DNA from 3 places in the Acidovorax sp. LjRoot129 genome. Region 1 is predicted to be linked to each of the others. Evidence: predicted binding sites of a transcription regulator. Region 1 holds the regulator's gene; each other region holds the start of a gene.
What was found. Region 1 encodes FNR, which switches genes on or off when oxygen is low (the NO sensors DNR and NnrR bind a similar motif). Its sites were predicted from a motif close to TTGATNNNNATCAA; they were not measured.
Positions count from the first base shown of each region.

Region 1 (6,328 bases):
TGCCTGCTCGACCCACAGTGGCTGGCGCGCCTGCAGCAGCAGCATCAGCCCCCAGGCCATCACGGCGACATGCGCCAGGGTCCACGCGGGGCGCAGTGCCAGGGTCTGCTGCGTCAGCCATGCCAGGCTGTCCATCGCCAGCGCGGCCAGGGCGCCCGCGGTGGCATAACCTGCCAGGCGCCCCAGGTGCAACGCGGCCGTGCGCTGCACAACCCGCCCACGGGGTCTCCATGACACCGGCTGGATGCCGGACTCAACAGCTACGTTGTTGCTGTCAGCGTTGGCAGGCTTGGCCCCCTGCCCAGTCAATGCTCCGCAGGGCGCCGAGCACATGACGAGGCAGTGGGCCCCTCCTGCGAGTCCCATCAGCAATGCGGTAGAAGCAACAGCGAGCAGCATGGAATCCGGATCGTTACGCGGGTCTCAGGGGACAACGCCAATAGCGTGTCAAATGATCCGGGAGAACCGCGCGCGGTTGCGATCGGCTTGCAGGTAGCGATCAAACACCATGGCGATCCCGCGCACAAAGAACCACCCCATGGCACTGACCGAGATGCCGTCCGGGCGGATCTCTACCAAACCTTCCTCCGCCAAGTCGGCCAGTTGCTCGATTTCCGCTGCGAAATAGCGCTTGAAGTCGATCAGCCACGCTTGTTCCAGTGATTCGAAGATCAGCTCGCCCTGGCACATCAGCGCCATGATGACGGCGCGCCGCACCAGGTCGTCGCGCGTCAGCGCAAGTCCCCGCACCACGGGCAGGCGCCCTTGATTCAGGAGGTCATAGTATTCATCCAGTGTCTTCGCGTTCTGGCTGTACGTGGCCCCTACCCTTCCAATCGCGGAGACCCCCAGGCCGATCAGGTCGCAGTCTGGCTGGGTGCTGTAGCCCTGAAAGTTGCGGTGCAGCCGGCCCTGGCGCTTGGCCACCGCCAGCGCGTCATCGGGCAAGGCAAAGTGGTCCATCCCCACGTACACATAGCCTGCTGCCATGAAGGCCTCCAGCGAGCGCGACAGCATCGACACCTTGCCCGCGCCCGTGGGCAGCTCGGCCGGGACAATGCGGCGCTGTGGTTTGAATCTCTCGGGCAGATGGGCGTACGCATACAGCGCAATGCGGTCGGGCCGTAACTGTGTCACCTGGGCCAAGGTGCGGTCGAACGACTCAGGGGTCTGGCGCGGCAGTCCATAGATGAGATCGACATTGATCGACTCAAACCCGAGCGCGCGCGCAGACGCCACCAGCGCGAACACCTGCTCGGCGGGCTGGACGCGGTGCACGGCCTTTTGCACTTCCGGGTCGAAGTCCTGCACACCAAAACTCAAGCGGTTGAAGCCCAGCTCGGCCAGTACGGCCAGGCGATCGGCATCCACGGTGCGGGGGTCCACCTCGATGGAATACTCGCCCCCCGGGGCGAGCGTGAAACTGCGCTTGAGCATGGCCATCAGCTCGCGCAGGCCCTCATCCGACAGGAAGGTGGGCGTGCCCCCGCCAAGGTGAAGCTGACTGACGACCTGCCCCTTTCCGCAATGCGCGGTGTGCAGGTCGACCTCACGCTGGAGGTAGCGCAGATAGACCTCTGCGCGCTCGTGGTGTTTGGTGATGATTTTGTTGCAGGCGCAGTAGTAGCACAGCGACTCGCAAAACGGGATATGGACGTACAGCGACAGCGGCAACGCCTTGGCAGGAGAACCCATCTGGCGGTGTTGCAGCGCGAGGGCATAGTCCTCGTCGCCAAAAGCCTCGACGAATCGGTCAGCTGTCGGGTAGGAGGTGTAACGGGGCCCCGGCACGTCGAAACGGCTCAGGAGTTCAGGGGAAGCAGCGGTCATGGGCGAATATCCTTGCGGGCATGCTCACTGTGCCGTAGGCTACCCCTACCGTCCTTGATCTACATCAAGCGATGGCGCGGACCGAAGGGCGACAATTTGATTCACATCATTCGCCACTCCGCAATGCGGAGCCCTTTCGCTCCGACTGTCGGGCGCGAATGCTCGAAAACCTACCAGCTCACGCCCCATGACTCCCCTCACCATCAAAGTCGCCTGCTCCAATTGCAACCTTCGAGAACTGTGCATGCCGGTGGGGCTGAGCGACGACCAGCTTCAGCGCATCGACGATATCGTGGCCGTGCGCCGCAAGGTCAAACGCGGCGGCACGCTGTTCCGCAGTGGCGAGACATTCACCTCGCTCTACGCTATCCGCACCGGCTTTTTCAAGACCAGCGTGGCGACCGAAGACGGGCGTGACCAGGTCACCGGCTTTCAGATGGCCGGCGAGATCATCGGCCTTGACGGCATCGTGAATGACGTGCACACCTGCGATGCCATCGCACTCGAAGACGCTGAAGTCTGTGTCATGCCCTTTGACCGCATCGAAGAGCTGTCGCGCGAGGTCACGGCCCTGCAGCACCATGTGCACAAGATCATGAGCCGCGAGATCGTGCGGGAGCACGGCGTGATGCTGCTGCTGGGCAGCATGCGGGCCGAGGAGCGCCTCGCAGCGTTCCTGTTGAACCTGGTGCAGCGCCTCCACGCCCGCGGTTTTTCCCAGTCGGAGCTCGTGCTGCGCATGACACGCGAAGAGATCGGCAGCTACCTGGGCCTCAAGCTTGAAACGGTGAGCCGGGCGTTTTCCAAGTTTGCCGAAGACGGCATCGTAGAAGTCAAGCAGCGCCATGTGCGCATCCTGGAAACCGAGGCACTCAAGCGCATCGTCAACAGCCAGCCGGCCTGCCACTGAGCAGCGTTGCGGGCCAGGGCTTCAAGAGCAGGAATTCTTGCGGCAGTCCTGCGGCCGCGCATCCGGCGAAACCGGGCAGCGGTTGAGCTCGAACGGTGACATTGCCAGCAGCGTGGTGAGGGCGCTCGAAGCCATAGTGATGGCCCAGAAAGCGAAAAACGCCAGGGTATAGACACCCTGCCGCGACAAAGCCAGTGGTTGCCCAAACCAGTGCAGATCCTGCGGATCCACCATGGCAAACACCAGCATCTCAAGGACCCCCGCCGTCAAAAAAGCGGGCCAGGCAATCCACATCAAGCGTTGCGTCCACATCGGTCTTATCTCCTTGTCATCGGCGGTGTAGCAAGCTGGCTGCACCCAGCGTTCAGCCTGCTCTCCACCGGTTTTTATCGTGGCTGGTCCTGCACCGGGGTGGCTGCATGGTTGCGGCCCTTGATCGCTGGTGCCAGGCTTTTTTCGGGGTTGGCCAGCGTCTTGTTGATCTCGATGCCCTGGCGGTAATAGTCCTCGGCCACCACGGGGTCCGGCCGGGAGACGGCCAGCCACAGCGTTACAAAGCCAGCGACGATCACGATGGCGGGGCCGGCAATGACGAGCCAGACATGGCCGAACTTCCACCACGGGGCGGGAGCCCTACCTGTGGCAGGACTTGTGGCGCTTGCGGGCCCGATGGCGGGATTGGATGGCATATCAACACTCCTCAATATCTGTTCACTCGTAGGCACCAGGTGATGCTTGAGCCGGGTGCGCCTGCGGTGCGCGCTAGCGCGGCACCAGAAAAACCGACTTCTCCGTGACTTGGGCTGCCGCGCCCACAGCCTGCACGTCAAACTGCACAGGATGCGAGCCCGAAGCGGCCGAGCCGTACGGTATCTGCAGCCGCACTGCCACCCAACGGGACTCCGCGGCGCCGATCTCCACCTCGGCTTCCGAAGCCACCTCAATCCCCTGCAGCCCGCGCGCGGCGATGCGATAACGCTGCGGCCCTTCGGTGGCGTTCATGATCTGCAGGCGGTAGATGTTCTCCAGCTTTCCGCCAGCCACGATGCGCGAGAGCGCAGCACGGTCGCGCACCACATCCACCTTTAGTGGCGTGCGCGTGACCAGGCTGGCCAGCATCGCAACGCACAGGGCGACCAGCACCGCCGCATAGATCAGCACCCGCGGCCGCAGCACGCGTCTCAGCATCTGCGAAGGGCTCCAGCGCTTCTCTACCCCGTTCTGGGTGGAGAAGCGGATGAGCCCCCGCGGGTAATGCATCTTGTCCATCACGGTGTTGCACGCGTCCACGCACAACCCGCAGCCAATGCACTCGTACTGCAGCCCCTCGCGGATGTCGATGCCTACCGGGCACACCTGGACACACAGGGTGCAGTCGATGCAGTCGCCCAGTCCCTTGGCCTTGTGATCCACTGTTTTGCTGCGCGGTCCCCGCGGCTCGCCGCGCGCCACGTCGTAGCTCACCACCAGCGTGTCCTTGTCGAACATCGCGCTTTGAAAACGCGCATAAGGACACATGTACTTGCAGACCTGCTCGCGCATGTAGCCGGCGTTGCCATAGGTGGCGAACCCGTAGAACAACACCCAGAAGAGCGCCCAGCCGCTCTGCAACGCCAGCAGCTCGCTGCCCAGCTCGCGGATGGGCACGAAATAGCCCACGAAGGTGAACCCGGTCCACACCGCGACCGCAATCCACACCACCTGCTTGAAAAACTTCTTGCGTACTTTTTCAAAGGTCCAGCCACCGTGGTCCAGCCGCAGGCGGGCACTCCGGTCGCCTTCGATCTTGTGCTCGATCCACATGAACATTTCGGTGTAGACCGTCTGCGGGCATGCAAAACCGCACCACAGCCGCCCCGCCACCGCGGTGAACAAAAAGAGCGACAGCGCCGAGATGATGAGCAGGCCCGTGAGGTAAATGAAGTCCTGCGGGTACAGCACCAGGCCAAAGATGTAGAAGCGCCGCGCGCCCAGGTCAAAGAGCACCATCTGGCGCTGCCCCCATTGCAGCCAGGGCAAGCCATAAAAGACGAGTTGCGTGAGAAACACCATGGCCCAGCGCCAGCGCGCAAACACGCCGCTGATCGAGCGCGGGTAGATCTTCTTCTGCGCCTCGTACAGGGACACCATTTCGCCCTGTGAAGACACGTCGGCTGCCACCGCTGTGATGGGGATGACCTTGCGAGTGGACTCGCTGGGGGACGTCATGGTGTTGTTGTGCCTACAGGCTGCTAAACGCGGGATGGTGGGAAGTCAGGAGACGAAGCGGATGACGGAGCTCTTGGGGCAGGCCTTCGCACCGTCCGAAAGAGCGCAGTCCTTGCGCTAGCGTGCAGCCACCTGCTTGCCAGACAGGCCCCAAACGTAGGCCGACAGCACACCAACCTGCGCTTCCGTCAGCTTGTCTGCCTGCGCCGGCATCTGGTTGACCTTGCCCTGGTTGATCATGGTGGCGATGGCCGCTTCGCCCCAGCCGTGCAGCCAGATGTCGTCTGTGAGATTGGGGGCGCCCAGCGCCTGGTTGCCCTTGCCGTCCACACCATGGCAGGCCGCACACGCGCCGAACTTGGACTTGCCCAGCGAAGCGCGCAGCGAGTCGTGCGGGCTGCCCGACAGACTCAGCACGTAGTGCGACACATTGCGCACATCATCCGGCGTGCCCACAGCTGCAGCCATGGGGGGCATGTTGCCCACGCGGCCCTTCTCGATGGTTTCGCGGATCTTGTCGGGCGTACCACCGTGCAGCCAGTCGGCGTCTGCAAGGTTCGGAAAGCCCTTGCTGCCGCGCGCGTCCGAGCCGTGGCACTGCGCGCAGTTGTTCATGAACAGGCGCTCGCCGATGGCCTGCGCTTGCGGGTCCTTGGCCACGTCCTCGGGCTTCATCGAGGCAAAACGCGCGTACAGGGGTTCCAGCTCAGCCTTGGCCTTGGCCATCTCGGCCTCGTACTCGCCCTTTTGTGTCCAGTTCAGCTGGCCGTTGAAGCTGCCCAGGCCCGGGTAGGCTGCCAGGTACGCCAGGCCGAACACGATGGTGATGACAAACAGCCACACCCACCAGCGCGGGAGGGGGTTGTTCATCTCCACCAGGTCTTCGTCCCAGACGTGGCCGGTGGTGTTGTCGGCGGTGGCCGCCACCTTCTTGCGGCCGGCCATCCACAGCAAGATGCCGCAGGCGATGATGCCGACCAAAGTCAGCGTGGTCACAAAGACCGACCAGAAATTGCTGGTGAAGTCGCTCATGGGGTGTTCTCGTTCTGGTGAAGGTCAGTCTTGTTCAAAGGGCAGCTGCGCTGCCTCTTCAAACCGGGCCTGGTTGCGGCCGCGATAGGCCCAGACCCAGATGCCGATGAAGCAGGCCATCGAGGCCAGCGTGGCGACGATGCGCATGGTGGTGATGTCCATTGCGGATCTCCTCGGGTTTGTGTTGCTTACTTGAGCGCGCGGCCCATGACCTGCAGATAGGCCACCAGGGCGTCCATCTCGGTTTTTCCCTTGACCTCTTCAGCCGCGGCCTGGATCTGCTCGTCGGTATAGGGCACGCCCATCGTGCGCAGGGCCTTCATGCGCGGCGCCACGCTGGCCGGCTCG
Region 1 covers NZ_CAXUSE020000001.1:1,963,846-1,970,173, reverse strand. Annotated here, with positions in the region: gene ACSQ3Q_RS09030 (sulfite exporter TauE/SafE family protein) at 1-399, opposite strand, end outside; gene hemN (oxygen-independent coproporphyrinogen III oxidase) at 448-1,830, opposite strand; gene fnr (fumarate/nitrate reduction transcriptional regulator Fnr) at 2,018-2,740, shown strand; gene ACSQ3Q_RS09015 (hypothetical protein) at 2,762-3,052, opposite strand; gene ACSQ3Q_RS09010 (FixH family protein) at 3,127-3,429, opposite strand; gene ccoG (cytochrome c oxidase accessory protein CcoG) at 3,503-4,948, opposite strand; gene ccoP (cytochrome-c oxidase, cbb3-type subunit III) at 5,066-5,980, opposite strand; gene ACSQ3Q_RS08995 (cbb3-type cytochrome oxidase subunit 3) at 6,005-6,142, opposite strand; gene ccoO (cytochrome-c oxidase, cbb3-type subunit II) at 6,169-6,328, opposite strand, start outside.

Region 2 (6,328 bases), 1.5 Mb from region 1:
GGGCGAGGGCTTCGAACGTCAGCAGGCACTGGATGGGCGGGATGCGCCGCGCTGCGCTGCTGAGGAAGGACGAAGGGGCTGCGGTGGCCATCTGCGGACGGAACGAACGGCTACCGGAAGACGACCGTCTTGTGCCCGTTCAGGATCACACGGTGCTCGCTGTGCCACTTCACGGCGCGGGCCAGCACCAGGCTTTCGGTGTCGCGGCCGCGGGCGGTCAGGTCTTCCACCGTGTCGGTGTGGTCCGCGCGGGCCACGTCCTGTTCGATGATCGGGCCTTCGTCCAGGTCGGCCGTCACGTAGTGGGCCGTGGCGCCGATGAGCTTCACGCCGCGGTCGTGCGCCTGGTAGTACGGCTTGGCGCCCTTGAAGCTGGGCAAAAAGCTGTGGTGGATGTTGATTGCGCGGCCCGCCAGCTTTTGGCACAGGTCCTGCGAAAGCACCTGCATGTAGCGCGCCAGCACCACCAGTTCGGCCCCTTCGGCCTCGATGATCTCGAACTGCTTGGCCTCGGCCTGTGGCTTGGTGGCAGCGGTGACCGGGATGTGGTGGAACGGCACGTTGTAGCTGGCTGCCAGCTGATAGAAGTCGCGGTGGTTGCTGACGATCGCGCGGATGTCGATGGGCAGCAGGCCGCTCTTCCAGCGGAACAGCAGGTCGTTCAGGCAATGGCCTTCCTTGCTGACCAGGAGCACCGTCTTCATCGGCGCCGCCGTGGCGTGCAGCCTCCAGCGCATGGCGTAGGGCTCTGCAAAGCTGGCCAGGCGGGTCTTGAGGGTGGCGTGGTCATGCTGGTCGCAGGCGAACTGCACGCGCATGAAGAACAGGCCGGTGTCGTGGTCGTTGTACTGCGCGGCTTCTTCGATGTTGCCGCCGTGCTCCAGCAGAAACCCGGACACGGCATGCACCAGCCCCAGGCGGTCGGGGCAGGACAGGGTAAGGATGTAGGCGTTGGTGGTCGTCATAGCTGCGCGATTGTCGCAGCATGGCCCGCGCGGCAGCCGAGCAGGGAGATCCCTGGTTTGCCAAGCGGCCTGTGGTGCAAAGCCTCGCAGGGGGCTGTGGAACGGGGTGGTCGATGGTGGATTGGTGCTGGCGGATGCCGATCTGCGGGCTGGCCTTGGCGGTGTGAACCGCCTTTCCGGATCAGGCCGACATGCTCTGAGGCATTCCTAGGCTGCCTGCGCAACCCATGCTTCTTCTGACGCGCAGGCGCCTAACCGCCCGAACGCATCCCCTGGCCCCACTGCTGGCGCAGTTCCGCGCAGTGGTCCTTGGCGGGCAGGGCGGGGGTGGCAATCACGGCATCTGCTTCGGTATTGATAGCTAATGGCGCATGTCCCGCCTGCGCCAGGGCCACTTTTGAATTGAAATCGGCCGGCCAGTGCGTCGGCACACCCACGCTGCGCTGCACGTGGCCGCCGCCGGCGATCAGCAGCACGGTCTGGCCGCTCTTGCGCGCCGCCTGGGCGGTGCGGGCCAGGCTGGCGTCGCGCGCGATCTGGATGCGGGCCATGGGCGCGATCTGCGATTCAGGCAGCAGGCCGCAGTGGCCGTCGCGCAGCGCTTGGTATTGCCGCTCCAGCGCGGGCGCGGGCAGGTGCTGGTCCCATCGGGTGTCGGCCATCGCGGCACGCATGTCGGCGCGGGGCAGGTTGCCGCCCAGCACGGGCACGCCGGCAGCTACCGCGGCCATGACCACCGGGCCGTAGGCCTTCCAGGGCCAGGCCGCGTCTTTCAACTGCAGGGCTGCCTGCGCCTGGGTTTCAGTGGCGTCGCGCGGCAGGCCGGCGGTGCCGTGCCCTTGCTCGGCCATTTCCATCACCACGGCGGCCAGCTGGCCCCGTGCGGCGAGCCACAACACGGTGTCGCGCTGCAGGCGCTGGTGCTCGGGTGCGTCGTGCTGTTCGCCCAGCAGCAGCACATCGGTGGGCAACAGGGCCGCCAGGCGCGCGGGCCAGGCGTCGGAGGGCACCGCAGCCTTGGGGCCAGCGCCAGCGCAGGCGGTGAGCATGACCAGAGCGGCCAGCGCCGCGCAGGCCCCCCATCGGCGGTGTGTGGGGCAGGGGTATGGGGGGCGGTGCGCTGGGGTGTCGTCGCCGGAAGACCTGGCGGTAATGCGGAGCGTTGGGTGCATGGCCGGGATGCTACGCGGCCTCCGGCCCGCTGGCGCGGCGGGGCCACCGGCAGCCCAAGGGGATAACCACGCCTTGATGCAGGTCAAGGGAGTGCAGCGACCCGAGGCCTAAACTGGTCCGATGCGCACCCAGCCCACGTTGACGACCAAGCTCCTGGCCCTGGGTGCGGGGTTCCTGCTGGTGGCGCTGGTGTCCATCAGCCTCACACTGTGGGTGACCTGGAAGCTTGAGGGCGGCGCGGCCGCCGTCAACGAGGCCGGGCGGCTGCGCATGAACATGCTGCGCATGGTGCTGGTGTCGCAGACCGAACCTGCAGGGGCGATGCTGGAGCGCGTGCGGGCCTTTGACGCAAGCCTCCATTTGCTGCGCACGGGCGACCCGTCGCGCCCGCTGTTTGTGCCGTGGAGCAAGGACACGCGCGCGCGGTTCGACGCAGTTCGCGCGCAGTGGGCCGCGGCGCGCACGGGCTGGACAGGCGCGCAGCCGCCAGAGCGGGCGCAGACCCTGGCGCAGGCCGATGCGTTTGTGCGGCAGGTGGACGCCTTCGTGGATGCCATCGAACTGCAGATCGCCGGCTGGACGGCCGCGCTGCACGTGTTTCAGCTTTTCATGATGGCGCTGGCCGTTGTGGCTGCGGTCACCTTCATGGCAGTGAGCTACCTGCTCGTGATCAACCCGGTGGCGCGGCTGCAGCTGGCACAGGCGCGCCTGCGCCAGGGGGAGCTGGGCACGCGGCTGCCGGTGGACACCGACGACGAATTCGGCCAGCTGTCGGCGGGCTTCAACCTCATGGCGCGGGCACTGCAGGCGTCGCACGATGACCTGGAGCACAAGGTGCACGAAAAGACCGCCAGCATCGCGGTAAAAAGCCAGCGCCTGGCTGCGCTGTACGAGGTGAGTGAGCTGGCCGCGACCGCCAGCAGCCTGGAGCTGCTGGCCCAGGGCTTCGTGCAGCAGATCCGCCGTGTGGCGGGCGCGGACGCCGCGGCCGTGCGCTGGTCCAACGAAGCCAACGAGCGCTACGTGCTGCTCGCGGCCGACGGCCTGCCCCGCACGATGTCCGAAGGCGAGCAATGCCTGCCCACCGGCAGCTGCCTGTGCGGGCAGCCTCAGGCAGTGGCGCGCACGCGGGTGATTCCGATCACGCCGGACACCGAGGTCGCCTTGCCCCATTGCCGCGAGGCCGGGTTCGAGACCATGGTGACGATCCCGGTGCAGATGCAGCTGCGCGTGCTGGGCGAAGTCGACCTGTTCTTCCGTTCGCCGGTTGAGCTGACCGACGAACTGCGCGAGCTGCTCGAAGCCATGACGCGCCACCTGGCCAGTGCCATGGAAGGCCTGCGCGCCCACGCTCTGGAGCGTGAAGCTGCCGTGGCCGAAGAGCGCGGCATGTTGGCACGCGAGCTGCACGACTCCATCGCCCAGTCGCTGGCCTTCCTGAAGATCCAGACGCAGCTGCTGCGCGATGCCGTCAACCGTGGCGACGAGGCCAAGCGCGACCGCAGCATGGGCGAGCTCGATGTGGGCGTGCGCGAGTGTTATTCCGATGTGCGCGAGCTGCTGGTGCACTTTCGCACGCGCACCAGCGACGAGGACATTGAATCCGCGCTGCGCGCCACGCTGTCGAAGTTTGAGCACCAAAGCGGCCTGGCCACCACGCTGCACATGGTGGGCTACGGGCTGCCGCTGCCGTCTGACCTTCAGATCCAGGTGCTGCACATGGTGCAGGAGGCGCTGTCAAACGTGCGCAAACACGCCAAGGCCACGCGGGTCGACCTGCGGGTACACCGCCACCCCTGGCATTTTGAAGTGCAGGACAACGGCATCGGTTTTGATGTGGCCGGCGTGCCACCGGACTCGCTGCACATCGGCCTGGGCATCATGCGCGAGCGCGCCCAGCGCGCCGGGGCCGCATTGGAGGTGCATTCGGCCCCCGGGCAGGGCACGCGCGTGTGCATAGCGATGCCCCAGGGGGCTGGCGACGCATCGACCGCGCCCCGCAATCCGAACGACGGCGCCTCAAAGAATTCTTCCCCCGCCAAAGACGCACCCGCCACATCCGAGCCCGCCGTGGAGATGGACGCGGCATGACCACCACGCTGTCCCCTGTGCGGCTGTCCGCTGACGTCGACACGCTGGCTCCCATCGCGCTGCTGGTGGTGGACGACCACCCGCTGTTTCGGCGCGGGCTCGTCGCGCTGCTGGAGCAGCATCCAGGCCTGCAGGTGATCGGCGAGGCGGGCGACGCGGGCGAAGCCCTGCGCTTGGCGCCGCAACTGCGGCCCCAGGTGATCCTGCTGGACAACCACCTGCCCGGCGTGAAGGGCGTGGATGCCATCTGCGGCCTGCGTGAGGTGGCGCCCGCGTCGCGCGTGCTGATGCTCACCGTGAGCGAGGACGCGCAAGACCTGGCCGCCGCGCTGCGCAACGGCGCGCAGGGCTATTTGCTCAAGACCATCGAAGGCGACCTGCTGGCCGAGGCCATCCACCGCGCAGTGCGCGGTGAGCCCGTGGTGAGCCCGGAGCTCATGGGCAAGCTGGTGGCGGCATTCCAGTCGCAGGGCGCGCCGCCGGCCGCAGAGCTGTCGGCCGTGCCAACACCGTTGCCGGCGCAGGCCGATGTGGCCAGCACTGTGCCGCCGCTGTCGCCGCGCGAGGAAGACGTGCTGCGCGAGATCGCCCGCGGTGCGAGCAACAAGGAAATCGCGCGCACGCTGGACATCGCCGAAACCACGGTGAAGATCCACGTGCAGCACATCCTGCGCAAGCTGGGGTTGTCTTCGCGCGTGCAGGCGGCCGTGTTTGCGTCAGACCGCCAGCGCGCAGAGTGAGCCCGCGTGCACCGTCCGGCGCAGTGCGCCCGGGTGCGCTCGTTGACTACCGCTTTTCCAACAACAGGTCCTGCAGCTCCAGCCGGTTCTGCACGCCCAGGCGGGTGTAGATCTGGCGGCGGTGATAGGTCGCGGTATGGGCGCTGATGCCCATGCGTGCGGCGATCTCCGGCTCCGGCAGTCCGCGTGCGAGCCAGTACGCCAGCTCGTGCTGACGCTGCGGCAGGCCCAGCGCGCGCAGTGCGGGCAGCAAGCGCGCCACACGCGGCACCCTGTGTGTGATCTGGATGCCCACCGCCTGGCCTTCGCCCGCCGCGTCCGCCATCTGTGTGGCGCGCAGCGAGAACCAACCGCTGGCGTTGTGCAGTTCAAGTTGCGGTGGGGCAGGTGCAAAGCCCCCGCGGGGATGCCCGTTGCGGGCGGCAAACTGCAGGTTCTGAAGCAACATCTCCAGCTGTGCAGGCAAGGCCGAGCGGTGGTGCCAGCGCGGTCCGAACGCTTGCGCCATCAGAAGATCGGCCTGCGGCGACGTCCAGAGCATCCGCCCCTGAGGAGTGACGAGCAGCATCGCGCTTTCGTTCACGACACTGTCCTGCGCGTCCAGTTCGCCGGGCTGAAGGATCCGCGCCAGCAGAGCCTCCAGCCGCCCGAACACGGCCACGTCGTCCGCATCAAAGCGTGGGGACGCGCTACCCCGATACAACTTGAACGAGCCCACGCCCTGGCCCTGCGGTGTGCGCAGCACCAGGCTCAAGCAATCGAACAGTTCAGCGGGCCGCAATGCCAGGTTGTAGAAATCGCTGCGCAGCAATTCGCTCACCGGCACGGTGATGAGCTGCTCCAGGACCTGCGGGCCATGCTCGCAGCGTACGGCCTCGGCAAAGTCGTGCGCACTGCGCCGTACCACCTTGCGCTCGCTGCGCTGTACCGCACTGTCGAAGTACGTATGCATCAGGTCGCGCGCGGGTGAGGGCTCTACATAGGCGTCCAGGGCTCCACCGCTTCCGGGATAGAAATATCCGCTGGTGTCGAAGCCGATCAGCTGGTGAAGCTCGTGCAAAACCGGTTCGATGAGCTGGGGCCCATTGACGTCGAGGCAAGCCATCTGGTGCAGGCGTGCAGTGGCTTGCAGCTGAATGCGGGTGGGGGGCATGAGTGGGTGTTTGTTGCCGCAGCGAACCGATATGGAGTTGGAGCAACGTAGCACAGCGTGCGCCTGCATTGCCCTACCCCCTGGGGTGGGGCGGCACGTATTCAGGATTTCTACACTGGTTCCCAGACCTCGGGCAGCGTGTCATCGACAGCCGCCCGTGTAGCGCCATCTTTGTTTGACTGCTCAAAACGTGTCCCGAACTATGA
Region 2 covers NZ_CAXUSE020000001.1:513,027-519,354, forward strand. Annotated here, with positions in the region: gene ACSQ3Q_RS02455 (LysR substrate-binding domain-containing protein) at 1-91, opposite strand, end outside; gene purU (formyltetrahydrofolate deformylase) at 111-965, opposite strand; gene ACSQ3Q_RS02465 (ChaN family lipoprotein) at 1,217-2,014, opposite strand; gene ACSQ3Q_RS02470 (type IV pili methyl-accepting chemotaxis transducer N-terminal domain-containing protein) at 2,259-4,229, shown strand; gene ACSQ3Q_RS02475 (response regulator) at 4,226-4,969, shown strand; gene ACSQ3Q_RS02480 (helix-turn-helix transcriptional regulator) at 5,016-6,122, opposite strand.
Region 2: the regulator FNR is predicted to act here: its motif matches at 2,211-2,224, upstream of ACSQ3Q_RS02470 (type IV pili methyl-accepting chemotaxis transducer N-terminal domain-containing protein).

Region 3 (6,328 bases), 3.2 Mb from region 1:
CGGCTGCATGCGCTCCACAAAGTCGATGGCCGCTGGCGTGGTGGCGCCATCACGCCGGGCTTCGTCAAAGGCGGCAACCACTTCGGCCATGCCGTGCGCCTGCGGGCTCAGGCGGAGCACGTCTACCCCCGCAGCGCGCAGGGCGGACATTTCGTTGGCCAGGTTGTAGACGCGCGCCGATTGCGTCTGTGTGCCGTTGAGCACCAGGAAACCCTCGCCCTCGCGCGTGCGCAGCGGCAGGCCGTCTGGATGCTGCAGGCAGCTGAACTGGCAGTCGTCCTTGGGCAGGTTGCGGTGGCGCGCAGTGAAGCAGCGCGCCGAGTACGCCAGCGGCATGCGCCCGTAGGCAAACACCTCCGTCTCCAACCCCTCGAGCCGCTGCGCCAGCAGGGCGGAAAGCGCATCGTGCGACATCTCCAGCGGCATCACCCAGCGCGTAGCGCCCAACTGCGCCATCCACCGCAGCGAGTCCGCGTTGTACAGATTGAGGTGCGGCCCGGCCACAAAGGCCTTGGGCCCGCCGGGTGTGCGCAGCAGGCAATGCACCGCGCCCATGTCGTTGGCCTCGACCAGGAACTCGCCGTTGTCCGCGACCTTGTGCAACAGGCCCACTTCCGCCGTCGATTCGATGAGCACCTGCGTGGACAGCACGGCCTGTTTGCCCGCGTCCCGCAGCATGCGCGCCAGCGCCAGCCAGTCCGCCAGGCGCAGCTCATGCCGGCGCGAACAGACCGTTTCGCCCAGGTACACCACGTCAACGGGCGTGGCGGCCATGGCCTCGTAGAAGGCCAGCACGGTGTCGCGCGGCCAGTAGTACAGCAGCGGTCCCAGAGAAAGTTTCATGGTGCGGTTTCCGGGATTTCGTGGGGCATTTCGGATTCAAGGCGGCGCACCGACCTTCGATCTGGCGCGATCCAGGCCAAGGGACGCCGCGCAAGGGCCGCCAAGCCGCGTATGCGGCGCTTCGCTGGCGTGCGCTGGCGTCGTCCCCCTTCCCCTGGCGCGAAGCGCGTAGAGAGAAGGGGCTGAGGGCCGCGGCTCCAAGCCTGCCTGCGCAGGCTTGGACGTGCCGCAAGAGCCGCTGCCTCTGGCGGCGGTGCCGGGTCGCGCAGCGCCTCAGGGGGTGGTCGCCTGATCATTTCACTTCCAGGGGCGGTGATAGGCGCCCAGCGTGTGCTGCTGGCCTTCGGCCACCGCGTCCAGGCGCGCCATCCAGTGTGTCTTGGGCGCATAGCGGTGTGGGCTGGCCAGGCATTGGTCGATGGCCTCGCGCCAGACCTGGGTGACCTGGGCGACGTACGCCGGGCTGCGCTGGCGGCCTTCGATCTTGATGGCACGCACGCCCATCTTCACGAGCTGGGGCAGCAACTCCAGCGTGTTGAGGCTGGTGGGCTCTTCGATCGCGTAGTAGTTCTCGTCATCGCCCACGTCAAACCGGCCCTTGCAAAGCGTGGGGTAACCCGCGCTTTCGCCGGGCGCGTAGCGGTCGATGAGCACGCCGTTCAGCCGCGACTCGCGGCCCGCGGGCGTCTCGACCCAGCGCACGGCCTTCGGGGGCGAACACACGCCGTGGGTGTTGGGCGATTCGCCGGTGACATACGAAGACAGCGCGCAGCGGCCCTCGACCATCACACACAGGCTGCCAAAGCCAAACACCTCGATCTCGACCGGCGTGCGGTCAATGACCTGGCGCACCTGCTCCATCGACAGCACGCGCGGCAGCACGGCGCGCACGATGCCGAACTGCTCGCGGTAGAAGTTGATGGCCTCGTAGTGGGTGGCCGAGCCCTGCACCGACAGGTGCAGCCGCAGCCCCGGGTGGCGCCGCACCGCGTACTGCATGAGGCCCGGGTCGGCCAGGATGACCGCATCCAGCCCCAGGTCCACCGCCTGGTCGAGCGCGCTGCGCCACGGGCCGGGGTTGGCAGCCTGTGGGTAGGTGTTGAGTGCCATGAAGACCTTGCAGCCACGGTCATGCGCGTAGGCAATGCCGCTGGCCATCGCCGCCTCGTCGAAGTTGAGGCCCGCAAAATTGCGCGCGTTGGTGGCGTCGCGCAGGCCCAGGTAAACACAGCTGGCGCCATGGTCCACCGCGGCCTTGAGCGCGGGCAGGCTGCCAGCGGGGCAAACCAGTTCAAGGCATGGCGCGGCCGCGGGCGCCGCGGCCTCTGTGGGGTTCAGGGGTTCCATCACATCGGTTCAAAAAAAGCGCTGGCCCCGGTGGGCGCCCAAGCACTGCAGCACCATACCCACGCCACCGTGATCGCCGGCTGATCTTCATCAACCGAAGTGCACAATGCCGGCCACGCAGCAGGGCTTTGACCTAGGAACCTGCGCCCCACCACCGGCCTCCACCACCCCAACGCCCGCTTCACCGTGAACAAGAATTTGTGGCTGCTGGCCCTGTGCCAGGGCCTTTTCCTCACCAACAACGTCGTCTTCATTGCCATCAACGGCTTGGTGGGTTTGCAGCTCGCGCCCTTCGGCTGGATGGCCACGTTGCCGGTGATGGGCTATGTGGTGGGCGGCGCGCTGTCCACCCCGCTGGTGGCGCGCACCCAGAGGCGCTGGGGGCGGCAGGTGTCGTTCCAAATCGGGCTGGCGGTGGCCATCGTGTCGTGCGGCCTGTGTGCCTGGGCCGCATTCAGTGCCAGCTTCTGGCTGTTGTGCGCCGCCACGGTGGTTGCGGGCTACTACAGCGCCAACGGCGGGCTGTATCGATTCGCCGCGGCCGAGCTGACCACCAAGGACTACCGCGAGAAGGCCGTGTCGCTGGTGCTGGCGGGGGGCCTGCTGGGCGCGGTGGCGGGGCCGAACCTGGCGAGCGCCACGCGCATGTGGTTTCCCGTGCCTTTTGCGGGGGCGTATGTCGCGCTCATGGGCGTGGCATTGCTGTCCATGGTGTGCATGGCCGCCATCCGTTTCGAGGCGCAGTCCGTCGTACTCAACGCTGCTGGGCTGCCCAAGCAGGGCCGCTCGCTGGCCGAGCTGATGCGCCAGCCCGCGTTTGCCGTGGCCATCCTGGGTGCAGCGCTGGGCTATGGCGTGATGAACCTGCTGATGGCCGCCACGCCGCTGGCGATGCAGGTGTGCGGCTTCGATTTCGACGCCTCGGCACTGGTGCTGGAATGGCATGTGATCGGCATGTTCGCGCCGGGCTTTGTCACCGGGCACCTCATCAAGCGCTTTGGTGTGCTGCCGGTGATGGGCACAGGCGTGCTGCTGAACTTTGCGTGCGTGGCGGTGGCGCTGACGGGCATCGAGCTGCACCACTTCGGCGCCGCGCTGTTCTTGCTGGGCGTGGGCTGGAATTTTCTGTTTACCGGCGCGACCACGCTGTCGATGACGGCCTACCGGCCGGAGGAGAAGGACCGCGCCCAGGCGGCCATCAATTTCTGTGTCTTTGCCACGTTGGCGTTGAGCTCGTTCTCGTCCGGGGTACTGGTCACCACCCAGGGCTGGACGCTGCTCAATGCGGGATCGCTGGTGCCTATTGTGCTCACGGGCCTGGCGCTGCTGTGGCTGGCAGCGCAGCGGCGGCGCGCTGCCAGCCGGTAACCGCCCCTGCCGGCGGGTGCGCTGGGCAGGGCGCCGCTCGGGCGCCGGGGTGCCGGCGGCGGGGAGGCCGGGTACAGCGATCAGCAGGGCTTTTCGAAAGAGGAGCCAGTTGGCGGATGTCCTTGCTGGGTCAGGCATCGGTGGTCGGCGCGCCGGATTCCCGTACTGGCAGTTGACCATTGTTCACCGTGGGCGCCGGGCCAGCTGCGTACCATCCTGGGTTCCGGGGCCGCAACCGCAGCGTATCGGCCCCGCGCCGCCAGCGGCGTCTTGTTTCGTTTTCCCCTTGTTTCCGCAGGAGATCACCATGGGTTTGCTCGATTCCGTTCTCGGTGCCGTCATCAACAACGCCTCGCAAGGCGGCGCACACGCGTCTGGCCCGGGCGGTGCGGCCGGTGGCCTGGGTGGCCTGCTGAGCCTGGCTGCACAGAACCCGCAGCTCATCCAGGCGGTGATGTCATTGATCAGCAACGACGGCCCCGTGGGCGGATTGCCGGGGCTGATGGCCAAGTTCCAGCAGGCCGGGCTGGGCAATGTGATTGCCTCGTGGCTCGGCTCGGGACCCAACCAGGCGATCTCGGGTGAGCAGCTCTCCGAGGTGCTGGGCAGCGGCCCGCTGTCGCAGATCGCGGCGCAGCTGGGTGTGGGCTCCGGCGCGGCAGCAGGGCAGCTCGCCCAGGTGCTCCCCGGTCTGGTGGACCAGCTGAGCCCCCAGGGCCAGGCGCCGCAGGCGGGGTTTGGCAATACCAACGACCTCTTCGGGATGCTGGGCGGTTTGCTACAAAAATAGTAGCTATCAGCGCTTGATTGACAAGCGCTGCAGCACATTTCTGTGCAAATCAGAGCTCCAGGGGCCTGGATGCAGGTCTCGTTACCCTTGCTCACAGCTCAGAGAAGTTCTCACAACCCCCGCCGAGAGGGTGCTCTTAGCATCGCGTGCCGCCGCGCCCCTCCGGGGCGGACCAGGCGAGCATCGCGACGCAACAAAGAGAGGGAGTCACTTCATGAGCCAACACCACACCGAACACGCCAGTCCGCACCCCGCCATCTCGGCCGCCCAAGCCACCACCGTCGAAAGCGCCGAGCTGTCGGAGACCTGGAAAAAGCGCTTTGCGCTGATCGAACGCGCAGGCGGCTTTAAGATGCCCCAGCTCAAGGAGCTGAGCTTTGGCGAGCGGATGACCTGTACGTTCAACTTTGTGGCGGCCCTCTTCGGCCCGTTCTACTACATGGCCAAGGGCATGTGGAAGCGCGGGCTGACCTATTGGGGATTGGCGATTGCAGGCATCGTGCTGCTGGAGCTGATCATCTCGCTGGCCGGATTTGGGCACATCCTGAGCAGCATGCACTACGGCGGTGCCTGGGCGGGGCTGTTCGGCGTGATGGCCAACCGCGACTACTACAAGAAGGTCATGCTCCATGACAACGGGTGGTTTTGAACTGCCTGCGCAGGCAACTTCCCACCCACCGCCGCAGGAGCCAGCGCCAGCGTCACCGGCCTTGCGAAGGGCGCAGCGCTGCATTCATGCTGCCGCAGCCACAGGGCTGCTGACCACCGTGCTCACCAGCGCCTTCACGGCAGGCGCTGCGATGGGCACGAATGGTGTGTCCTTTACGTGGCCCATGCTGCTCGATGTGCTGATCCCTGCGGGCCTGACGGCGGGCATCTATTGGCGCAGCCGGGTGGCGGCCGGATTGATGCTGGCCTATTTCGTGGTGGCCAAGGCGCTCTGGGTGTGGAACGACCTGCTGCTGCAGGACAACGACGGCGTGGCCTGGGCCGATGTCGCCGACAGCCTGGATGCCTGCCTGAGCGGAGGCTTGGTCACCGCAGCAGTCATGGTGTGTATCTATGCCGCAGGTCTGTATGGCACCGTGGCCTGGCACAGGCAAAACCGCAGCGCGACACCCTAGGGACGGCTGCCCCGCCCTACGCCGCCGCTGGGAAACGCTGCACCAGCCAGTGGTGCAGCCGCTCGAACACCGGGTCGGCCAGTTCGGGGCTTTCGTTGAAGAGCTCGTGGAACAAGGGTTCGAAGCAGTGCGACTGCACCACGCCCTTGGGCGCTGCGCTGGCAAAGGCGCGGCTGCCGGCGGGGTTGACCAGCTTGTCGCTGCCGGCCCACAGCAGCAGCGTAGGCACGGTCCAGTGTGCGGCGCGGGCTACGGTGGCTGGGCCGCCGGTGGCGATGAAGCGGGCCAGGCGCGCGCTGATGCGGTCGTGGCACAGCGGGTCGGCCAGGTAGGCCGCGACCACGGCCGGGTCATGCGACAGGTACTGGGCATCCAGGCCATTGCCCACGCGCAGGTCGGGCGCAATGCGCGGCAGCGTGGCCAGCAGCAGCTTTTGCACAGCGTTCAGGCCGGGGTCGAGCGCGGGAGATGACAACACCAGCGCATCGACGGGCCGCAGGTGGAGCGCCACAAAACGCGAGGCGACCAGGCCGCCCATGCTGTGGCCGAGCAGCACCAGCGGCTGGCCCGCGGGCATGCGGGCGCGGGTGGCGTCCACCATGTCGGCCAGGTCGTCCAAGAGCCGGGTGTCGGACGTGAGCCCACCGCGCGGTCCACCCGACTCGCCGTGGCCGTACTGGTCATAGCCGCGCACCGCAAACCCCCAGTCATTTAAGCGGCGCGCCACGGCGTCGTAGCGGCCCACGTGCTCGCCCAGACCGTGCACCAGCAGCACCGTGGCGCGCACCCGTTCACCAGGGGCCAGGGCCCAGTCGTGGATGGCGAGGTTCTCGCCATCGGCGGCGGTGAAGGTGCG
Region 3 covers NZ_CAXUSE020000001.1:5,151,310-5,157,637, reverse strand. Annotated here, with positions in the region: gene ACSQ3Q_RS23660 (U32 family peptidase) at 1-843, opposite strand, end outside; gene ubiU (ubiquinone anaerobic biosynthesis protein UbiU) at 1,141-2,190, opposite strand; gene ACSQ3Q_RS23650 (MFS transporter) at 2,377-3,558, shown strand; gene ACSQ3Q_RS23645 (YidB family protein) at 3,473-4,348, shown strand; gene ACSQ3Q_RS23640 (DUF2628 domain-containing protein) at 4,563-4,997, shown strand; gene ACSQ3Q_RS23635 (hypothetical protein) at 4,978-5,472, shown strand; gene ACSQ3Q_RS23630 (lysophospholipase) at 5,489-6,328, opposite strand, start outside.
Region 3: the regulator FNR is predicted to act here: its motif matches at 2,271-2,284, upstream of ubiU (ubiquinone anaerobic biosynthesis protein UbiU).